DNA from 3 places in the Superficieibacter sp. BNK-5 genome. Region 3 is predicted to be linked to each of the others. Evidence: predicted binding sites of a transcription regulator. Region 3 holds the regulator's gene; each other region holds the start of a gene.
The links. The regulator Fur, encoded in region 3, represses iron uptake genes when iron is present. The targets are predictions, from matches to a motif close to ATAATAATGAGAACNACTATCAA.
Positions count from the first base shown of each region.

Region 1: the regulator Fur is predicted to act here: its motif matches at 1,788-1,810, upstream of exbB (tol-pal system-associated acyl-CoA thioesterase).
Region 2: the regulator Fur is predicted to act here: its motif matches at 1,961-1,983, upstream of fhuE (ferric-rhodotorulic acid/ferric-coprogen receptor FhuE).

Region 1 covers NZ_CP179893.1:446,701-449,983, forward strand. Annotated here, with positions in the region: gene ACMGGS_RS02125 (SDR family oxidoreductase) at 1-330, shown strand, start outside; gene exbD (TonB system transport protein ExbD) at 560-985, opposite strand; gene exbB (tol-pal system-associated acyl-CoA thioesterase) at 992-1,726, opposite strand; gene metC (cystathionine beta-lyase) at 1,976-3,163, shown strand.
Region 2 covers NZ_CP179893.1:75,122-78,404, reverse strand. Annotated here, with positions in the region: gene fhuE (ferric-rhodotorulic acid/ferric-coprogen receptor FhuE) at 1-1,871, opposite strand, end outside; gene zigA (zinc metallochaperone GTPase ZigA) at 2,156-3,283, shown strand, end outside.
Region 3 covers NZ_CP179893.1:2,919,389-2,922,671, forward strand. Annotated here, with positions in the region: gene chiP (chitoporin ChiP) at 1-54, shown strand, start outside; gene ACMGGS_RS14015 (helix-turn-helix domain-containing protein) at 102-713, opposite strand; gene fur (ferric iron uptake transcriptional regulator) at 871-1,323, opposite strand; gene fldA (flavodoxin FldA) at 1,613-2,143, opposite strand; gene ybfE (LexA regulated protein) at 2,294-2,587, opposite strand; gene ybfF (esterase) at 2,717-3,283, opposite strand, start outside.

The sequences.
Region 1 (3,283 bases), 2.4 Mb from region 3:
TCAATTCAGGCCTATCAGCCCAGCCCGCATCTGCTGGATTATGCGTCGACTAAAGCCGCTATTCTCAACTATACCCGCGGGCTGGCGAAGCAGGTGGCGGAGAAAGGGATTCGGGTCAACGCCGTGGCACCAGGCCCTATCTGGACCGCGCTACAAATCTCTGGCGGTCAGCCGCAGGAGAAACTGCCTGAGTTTGGCCAGCAGACGCCGATGAAGCGTGCAGGGCAGCCTGCGGAGCTGGCACCGATTTACGTTTATCTGGCAAGTCATGAATCGAGCTATGTGACCGCTGAAGTTCACGGCGTTTGCGGTGGGGAGCATTTGGGGTGATAACCTCAGGGCGATGATAGCCCTGCGCTCAACCTGCCCGGTGGCGCTGCGCTTACCGGGCCTACATTCCATTGCGTAACACGTTCCTCAGAACAGCAAAACCGTAGCCCCGGTAAGCGAAGCACCACCGGGGAAATCACAGCTCCGGGATCCAACCAAATCGTAGCCCCGGTAAGCGAAGCGCCACCGGGGAAATCACGATGCAGATGCCGGACAAGGACAAAGGCGTTTACTTCGCCTTCGTCACCTCTTCGCCCACCAGACCAATCTTCAGATAACCCGCCTGATGCAGGGTATCCATCACCTTCATCATCGTTTCATAATCCACGGTTTTATCCGCGCGGAAGAAAATGGTGGTGTCTTTCTTACCTTCCGTAAGCGTATTCAGCGCATTCACCATCGTCTCATCGGTCACCGGATCGTTACCGATAAACATGCTGTTATCCGCTTTTACCGACAGATAAATCGGTTTTTCCGGACGTGGCTGCGGCTGACTGGACGATGCCGGTAAATTCACCTTCACATCAACGGTAGCCAGCGGGGCCGCTACCATGAAGATGATCAGCAGAACCAACATCACGTCGATAAACGGCGTAACGTTGATGTCATGCATTTCGCCGTTATCATCCAGATTTTCATTAAGATGCAAAGCCATGCTGCATTACCCTACGCGAAGTTTCTGGGTAGTACGAACCGGTTGCGCAGCGTTGCTGGCATCCAGATCGAGGTCGCGGCTCTGAAGCAGCAGGATCTGCGCGGCAACGTCGCCGAGCGTCGCTTTATAGCTGCCGATCATGCGGGCGAAGATGTTGTAGATCACCACCGCCGGGATTGCCGCGACCAGGCCAATCGCCGTCGCTAACAGCGCTTCCGCGATGCCCGGCGCCACAACCGCCAGGTTAGTGGTCTGGGTCTGGGCGATGCCGATAAAGCTGTTCATAATCCCCCACACCGTACCAAACAGGCCGACAAATGGAGAAATCGCGCCGATGGTCGCCAGATAGCCATTCCCGCGTCCCATATGGCGGCCAAACGCCGCCACGCGACGTTCCAGACGGAAACCGGTACGTTCTTTAATGCCTTCGTTATCGGATGAACCGGCGGAAAGTTCCAGCTCGTTCTGTGCTTCATAAAGCAGACGGGTGCTCAGACTTCTGCTGTGGAAGGAGGCGGCAATTTCGCTGGCCTGATCCAGAGAGCGGGCTTCCGCTAACTGCTGCTGCTCACGCTTGATACGACGCTTGTGCGCCAGCATTTCCGCGCTCTTGCTGAAGAAAATAGCCCAGGTGACGACCGATGCCAGGATCAGGCCAATCATCACAATCTTAACCACGATGTCGGCATGTTGATACATACCCAGAACGGAGAGATCCGTCTGCATCAAATTATTACCCACTCTCAATCTCCAGGACACAAGTCACAAAATCTGAGCATAATAATATCAAAACAGTGTCGAATTGATAGTAGTTCTCATTAGTATTTACATATTGCCGTAAATTCCGCTCATTTTCCTTGCGCTTACGCAGTAAAAAAGCGGTCAGCCGAATTAAGGGAAATTTTTATTCTGAATATGTCGCCAGGCGGATGCATAATACGGTAATCGTGTTAATTTAGACGTCCAGATGGATAAAACAGGCTGAGCGACATGTCAGAGAAGCACATTGATACCGCCCTGGTGAATGCGGGGCGCAGCAAAAAATATACGCAGGGTTCGGTAAACAGCGTGATCCAGCGCGCCTCATCGCTGGTGTTTGAAACGGTAGAAGCGAAAAAACACGCCACCCGCAACCGGGCGAAAGGCGAACTTTTCTATGGCCGTCGCGGGACGCTGACCCATTTCTCACTGCAGGAAGCGATGTGCGAACTGGAAGGCGGCGCGGGCTGTGCGCTCTTTCCGTGCGGTGCGGCGGCAGTCGCCAATACCCTCCTCGCCTTTGTTGAACAGGGCGACCATATTCTTATCACCAATACCGCTTATGAACCGACTCAGGATTTCGCCACCAACATTCTCGGCAAGCTGGGCGTCACGACGACCTGGTTTGATCCGCTGATTGGCGCGAAGATTGCCGATAGCGTGCAGCCCAACACCAAAGTCGTGTTTCTGGAATCCCCCGGCTCCATCACCATGGAAGTCCATGACGTTCCGGCTATCGTAGAAGCGGTCAGACGCGTGGCACCGAATGCCATCATTATGATCGACAACACCTGGGCGGCGGGCATTCTGTTTAAGGCGCTCGATTTCGGTATTGATATCTCCATCCAGGCGGGTACTAAATATCTGATTGGCCATTCTGATGCCATGGTAGGAACTGCCGTTGCCAATGCCCGCTGTTGGGATCAACTGCGCGAAAACGCCTATCTGATGGGGCAGATGGTCGATGCGGACACCGCCTATATGACCAGCCGTGGCCTGCGGACCCTCGGCGTGCGCCTGCGCCAGCACCATGAAAGCAGTCTGAAAATTGCCGAGTGGCTTGCCATTCACCCGCAGGTGGCGCAGGTCAATCACCCCGCCCTGCCCGGTAGCAAAGGCCATGAGTTCTGGAAGCGCGATTTCACCGGCAGCAGCGGACTGTTCTCGTTTGTTTTGAGAAAAAGGCTGAACGATCGGGAGCTGGCGGACTATCTCGACAACTTTTCATTATTCAGTATGGCCTACTCCTGGGGCGGCTATGAATCGCTGATCCTCGCGAATCAGCCCGAGCATATTGCCGCTATTCGTCCCGACGGCGAAGTGGATTTTGACGGTACGCTTATCCGCGTCCATATTGGACTGGAAAATGTTGACGATCTTCTTGCTGATTTAGCAGCGGGGTTCACGCGGATCGTGTAATAATAGGGCCAGGACGCACATCTTTTCGCAACTCAATAGTGGAAAAGTCTGCAATGCTGCGTCCGGGATCAACAACGCCCGGACCAATAAGGGATAGAATCGTCGAATAGATGCTGTTTC
Region 2 (3,283 bases), 2.0 Mb from region 3:
GTGAACAGCTTGAACGTGGTCTGCGGCATATTGCTGTTAAAGCGGCCTGACGTGTCGCGTGCGACATAGCGCGTCGCGCCGAAGGTCATTTGCAGATTGTCGGTCACCGCGCCATTCAGTTCGAACTCAGCCCCTTTGCTGGTTGCCCCTTTTGCCGGGTAATACGCCTGCTCGCTGCCGCCATTAACAAACGATCCATCAATCGCCTGACCGACATTATCCTGCTCAATGCGGAACACCGCAAAAGTCGCCGTCAGGCGGCCATTTAGCCAGTCGGATTTCAGCCCGGTTTCGTAGCTTTTCCCGGTGACGGGTGAAAGATATTTGCCGCTGCTGTCACGTTTGGTTTGTGGCTGGAATATTGAGGTGTAGCTGGCATAGGCCGACCAGATATCGTTAATGTCATAGACCAGCCCGCCATACGGTGTGATATTGGTCTTGCTCATATCTCCGCTACTGCCGTTGGTGCTCCATTGTGTATAGCGCGCCCCGAGGATCAAGGAAAGCGGGTCGGCCAGCGAGAAGCGCGCGGCGGAGTAGGCAGATTTCTGCCGCACCACATCGTCGGCATTGAGATACCAGTCGCCCCATTCAGGGTCGATAACATCGCCGTTCCAGCTATTGTTAAAACGGCCCATCTGTTCACTATCGACTGGACCATCAGCACTGTAAGTGGCGTTATGCTGGCGACTATAGCTTACCCCGGCGACCAGTTCATGCTGGCGTCCGAGCAGGGAGAATGGGCCAGTCGCATAGGTATCTACTGAATCCAGCTTGCGCTTACCTTTATCTTTACTGCCGAAACCGCTGGTGCCTTCGCCGGTGATCATATCCGGGGAACCCATGACGTAGAGCAACTTGTCATTGAAATTCTCCTCCGCATGGGTGCCATTCACGCGCAGCGACCAGCCATTATCAAAGTTATGTGTGGCGTTAGCGAAGACTTTACGCGAATCCAGGCTGTAGCGCGCCCAGTCCGCCGAGGTGTTAGTGCTGCGATCGTAATGGGTACGCACGCCATTACTGTACCATGTCGGTAACCCGCCCCAGGTCGGATTGCCAGTATTGCTCTCCTGATAGTCGTAGCCCAGCGACAACGTGGTATTGTCGGATACATCCGCATCCACCACCCCGTAAAGAAATTTTTTGCTTTTATGATAGCGGTCCAGCCAGCCGTCCTGATCCTGATAGCCTGCGACAATACGTCCACGCACTGAACCCATCTCATTCAGCGGACCAGAGACGTCCGCCACGTAGCGCTGCTTATTCCAGCTTCCGTAACTGGCATTGACGTTGCCGGTAAAGGTTTTGCTGTCTGCATGTTTGCGGATCATATTGACTGATGCCGCCGGGCTGCCCGCGCCGGTCATCAGGCCCGTTGCACCGCGTACAACCTCGATGCGGTCGTAGATGGCGGTGTCAGACGCGGCATCACCATAGTTCCAGACGTCGCTGACGGAGGTCGGGATATCATCGTAGGTGTAGTTACTGATTTCAAAACCACGCGAGAAGTACGAGGATCGCTCGCTATCGACAATTTGCGATGAAATGCCGGTCGTGTTGTCCAGTACCTCGCCGATGGATTGCAGGTCCTGATCTTCAATACGTTGCTGAGTGATAACGCTAAATGACTGCGGAACGTCGCGCGGCGTCAACGTCATTTTTGTCCCCGCCTGGGTGGTGGGAACGTTGTAGTCGTGTTCGGTGTCGCTGTTTGCTGAATCGGTCGACCCTTCGACGACCATCTCTTGTTCAGGTGTTTTTACTTCCTCAGCGTGGGCAAGGGAAGGGGCAACAATGGCGTGAATAGCCAACGCCAGTAATGAAACGGTAATACCGGACGCGCCGGTTTCCTTGCTATCAAAAGACATACCTGGTTCCTGTCAGAAAGGATAATGCCGCTTCTTTTATTTTGGGGTGGTGCAACGTTCGCGTTGCATAAGGGGAAGAAGCTGACTATTTGAGAATGGCAATGATAATTATTACTCTTTACAATTACCAGCGCATATTTACATGCCGTTTACGAATCTACCGTAGTGCGGGCTTTTACCTGCTTTGACTGGCCTGAGTAACAATACTGGCACTGATCATTGTTATGTTATAACATAACAATAATTAATCGGATGTTCATGTATTGAAAGAAAAGGGGGTAAACATGTCAACTCTTACAGCAGGGAGCGGTAATCAACGGAGACTGCCCGTCACCGTACTTTCTGGTTTTTTGGGGGCCGGTAAGACAACGCTACTTAACCATATTCTCAATAACCGCGAAGGTAAGCGTGTAGCGGTGATCGTCAATGATATGTCTGAGGTAAATATAGACGCAGCGCTGGTCAGAGACGGCGGCGCTGAGCTTTCCCGCACGGATGAAAAGCTGGTAGAAATGAGCAATGGCTGTATCTGCTGCACGCTGCGGGAAGATTTACTGCTGGAGGTGAATCGGCTGGCGAAAGAGGGCCGTTTCGATCATCTGGTCATTGAATCCACGGGGATTTCTGAACCGTTGCCGGTGGCGGAAACTTTTACCTTTGCCGGTGACGACGGGCAAAGTCTTTCCAGCGTCGCCCGGCTGGATACGATGGTTACCGTGGTGGATGCCTTTAATTTTCTCAACGATTATGAATCGGTGGACAGTATCGGTGCGCGCGGGGAATCGCTGGGCGAAAACGATCGCCGTAGCGTGGTCGATTTGCTTATCGATCAGATTGAATTTTGCGATGTGCTGGTGCTGAACAAAACCGATCTCATTAATGATGCCCAACGAGAAAAATTAACCGCCATCCTCCGTTCGCTCAATTCACGGGCGAAAATTATCACTGCCCGGTTTGGTCAGGTTCCGCTGGAGCAGGTACTGGATACGGGGCTGTTCGATTTTGATAAAGCGGCAGAAGCGCCCGGCTGGCTAAAAGAACTGCGTGGCGAGCATACGCCGGAAACAGAAGAGTACGGGATCACCAGCTTTGTCTTCCGCGCCAGACGGCCTTTTCATCCGGCAAGATTCTGGCAGGTGATGGAAAATGCGCTGACCGGTGTCGTGCGTTCAAAAGGCTATTTCTGGCTGGCGAGTCGTGCGGAGTTCGCCGGATCGTGGTCGCAGGCTGGCGGCGTGGCACGTGAAGGGCTGGGCGGTATGTGGTGGGCCAGCGTGCCGAGGGATCAATGGCCGACGGATGAGGCGTCACTGGCGTATATCCGCGAAAACTGGCTGGAAGGCGTTGGCGATGCCCGTCAGGAACTGGTGTTTATTGGCATGGATATGAATAAAGCCTCTCTCACCGCCAGC
Region 3 (3,283 bases):
CAGGATGAGCGCGATGTGAAATTTATGGTTATTGCGCCGTTTACCATCTTCTGATGCAGGCAACGCTCTTCCAACCCGGCCGCGCAAGCGTGCCGGGTTTTTTAATGGATATCAGGAAGACGATTGATGCGCGTAAGCTTGCCTTTAGTGATCTCAATCGCGTTTTGCTGGCGCAAAAAGGCCATCGATTTCATGACGATACTCCGCGATAAGTTAGTCGACTTAACCACGAAATCGGCAACATTCGTACTGGCGCGAATCGTCGGTTCAAGCCGATCAAGCAGCACAATGGCCCCCTGAACCGCAACCAGACTACTGTAACCTAAAAGCAGCTCTTCCCGCTGGTATTGCCGGGTGATCTGCGCCAGCAAAAGGGTATATACCTGATGATGGGCCTGCTGCTCATCGATCTGCGTAAAAAAAGCGTCATGGCTGACCAGTTGATAGTCACAATCACTGTCTGCGCGGATTGTGACAAATTGTTCCGCCATACCGGGCAGGATCAGACCAACGATGCCGGGAGCCAGCGCCCGGGTCACCAGCAACTCATCATGACGACGCAGAAGCGAATAATCACCGGCATACAGTAAACAGATCGTATCTGCCTGAAACGTCAGGTAGTTGTGACGCAGTAAACGACGTTTGTTAGCGCCATCATCGAAAATAGTCAGAATGTGGGCGAGCGCCTTCTGAAGGAGGACGTGTTGCTGCATGACGCGATCCTTGTCAACTTCATTGTCGTACAGGCGTAACGCCTGAAAGCGGGCATACTAGCCAGGGCAAAGAATAAAAAGTATTGATGAAATCTGAATATACGGGCAGGGAAAGGGAATAAAAAAAGCCAGCCGGGGAGGCTGGCTTGTGATGCCATTACTTGCTTAAGCCTTCATGCGCATTATCGTCTTCGCGGCAGTCGCCTTCAGCACAATGACCATACAGATAAAGGCTATGGTTGGTGAGGCGAATACCGTGTTTAGCCGCAATCTCACGCTGACGCGACTCAATCGAGTCATCGCTGAACTCGATCACTTTGCCGCAGTCGAGGCAAATCAGGTGATCGTGGTGATGCTGCTGAGTCAGTTCGAAAACGGACTTTCCGCCTTCAAAATTGTGGCGGGTGACAATGCCAGCATCGTCAAACTGGTTCAGAACGCGGTAGACGGTGGCGAGGCCAATCTCTTCGCCCATGTCAATGAGGCGTTTGTATAAGTCTTCCGCGCTGACATGATGATTGTCAGGTCCCTGAAGCACTTCCAGGATTTTCAACCGGGGAAGCGTGACTTTCAGGCCTGCTTTCTTTAATGCGGTATTGTTGTCAGTCATGCGGAATCTGTCCTGTTGCTATAAGATTCACTCCCCACAGGGAAGTATTTACAGAGAGTGCATCGCTCATAATGCCTCTCATTATAGAACTGCCATGCCTGATTGAAAACTGCAAGTATCAGACAAAGTTAGCGTTTAAAACGAGGGGGGGTCCGCAAAGCGGCGCTGACCTCGTTAAATCAGTGGCTATTGTACAGATATGTACTGAAAAGTTAAAAAATTGTAGCAATTATTTTGATTGCTTATATCTATCAGTATGACGCAACCAGAAGGTTGCGTCATATCAGCATCAGGCGTTGATGATATCGCTCAGGTGCAGCTCATCGGAAATCTGCTTCACCCACTGCTCTACGCGTTCTGCTGTCAGTTCCGGCTGGCGGTCTTCATCAATGGCCAGGCCAACAAAGTGATCGTCATCGACCAGGCCTTTAGACGCTTCAAAATGATAACCTGCCGTTGGCCAGTGACCCACAATCGTTGCGCCGCGCGGCTCAATGATATCGCGAATAGTACCTAACGCGTCACAGAAGTACTCGGCATAATCTTCCTGGTCACCGCAGCCAAACAGCGCCACCAGCTTACCATTGAAGTCTACCTCTTCCAGCGTCGGGAAGAAGTCGTCCCAGTCACATTGTGCTTCACCGTAGTACCAGGTAGGAATGCCCAGCAGCAGAATATCGTAGCCCGCGAGATCTTCTTTGCTGCTTTTGGCAATGTCATGCACATCGGCGACATCCTTACCTAGCTGCTTTTGAATCATCTTCGCGATATTTTCGGTATTGCCGGTATCGCTGCCGAAAAAGATGCCTGTGATTGCCATGAGTAAAATAACCTCTTGATACTTATTGATATGGTGGTGGCGTATTGCACACGGATAAGGGCAATCATAGCAGAACAGAGAAGTACGCGGAAATAGCAATCACGCCCGACTGCACTCTCTGCTACATGAAAAGGGGGATCGAGGGCTTTTTCAGACAATATCCTGCCCGTGCAACTGCGCGAGCTGGCTGAGTAAAATCTCTTCGATCAGCTCACTGCGGCTGATCTGGCGCGCATCCGCCAGTTCGTTGAGGGCATCAACCGCGTCAGCGTTGAGTTTTAACTCAACGCGCTTCAGGCCGCGTACTTTGTCGCGTTTTAACTGATTGCGCTTGTTGATGCGTAACTGTTCATCACGCGCAAGGGGATTGGTTTTGGGTCTTCCCGGGCGACGCTCATTCGCGAACAGATCTATTGTCGTACGGTCCGTTTGTTCTTTTGCCATGATTAAGAGTGACTTCGGGGAAACAAGCAGCCGGGCCATTGCCCGGTTGGGTAGCGCGCCATCATACATCAGTGCAGGAAGCACGCCAACGCCCGCGGGCAATCTGGCGTGCGGACGTTGGATTTTTAATCAGGCGAGTTCGGCCAGATAGCGGCGGATCGCCCGCAATACCGCCTCCGGTTTTTCCGCATGTACCCAGTGGCCCGCCCCGGCAATCACATGCGCCTTCGCCTGCGGAAATTGTGCCAGCAGCGGCTCACGGTAGGCTTCGGTGACGTAGGGCGAATTGCCGCCGGGAATAAACAGCGCCGGACGATCCCAGACCGGGACCGGCTCCCAGCCGACAATATGCGGATATTGCTCCCACAGTACCGGCACGTTGAAACGCCATTCGCCGTCGACAAACGATTTCAGTAAAAACTGGATCACACCTTCTTCGTTAAGGTATTCGCGCATCACCGCAGCCGCTTGTTGACGCGTGGTGCTGCCCGCATCGGTAACGGCATTAATTGCGGCAAAGATTTCATCGTGGCGACGCACGGCGTAATCGACCGGCGCAATATCGATGGCGATAAGCCCATCAATCCGCTCTGCCGCCAGCGCGGTCAGGGCCATGACGGCCTTACCGCCCATGGAATGACCTATAAAGGTGGCTTTCTCTATCCCGTGTTCATCCAGCGTATCCCGCAGATCCTG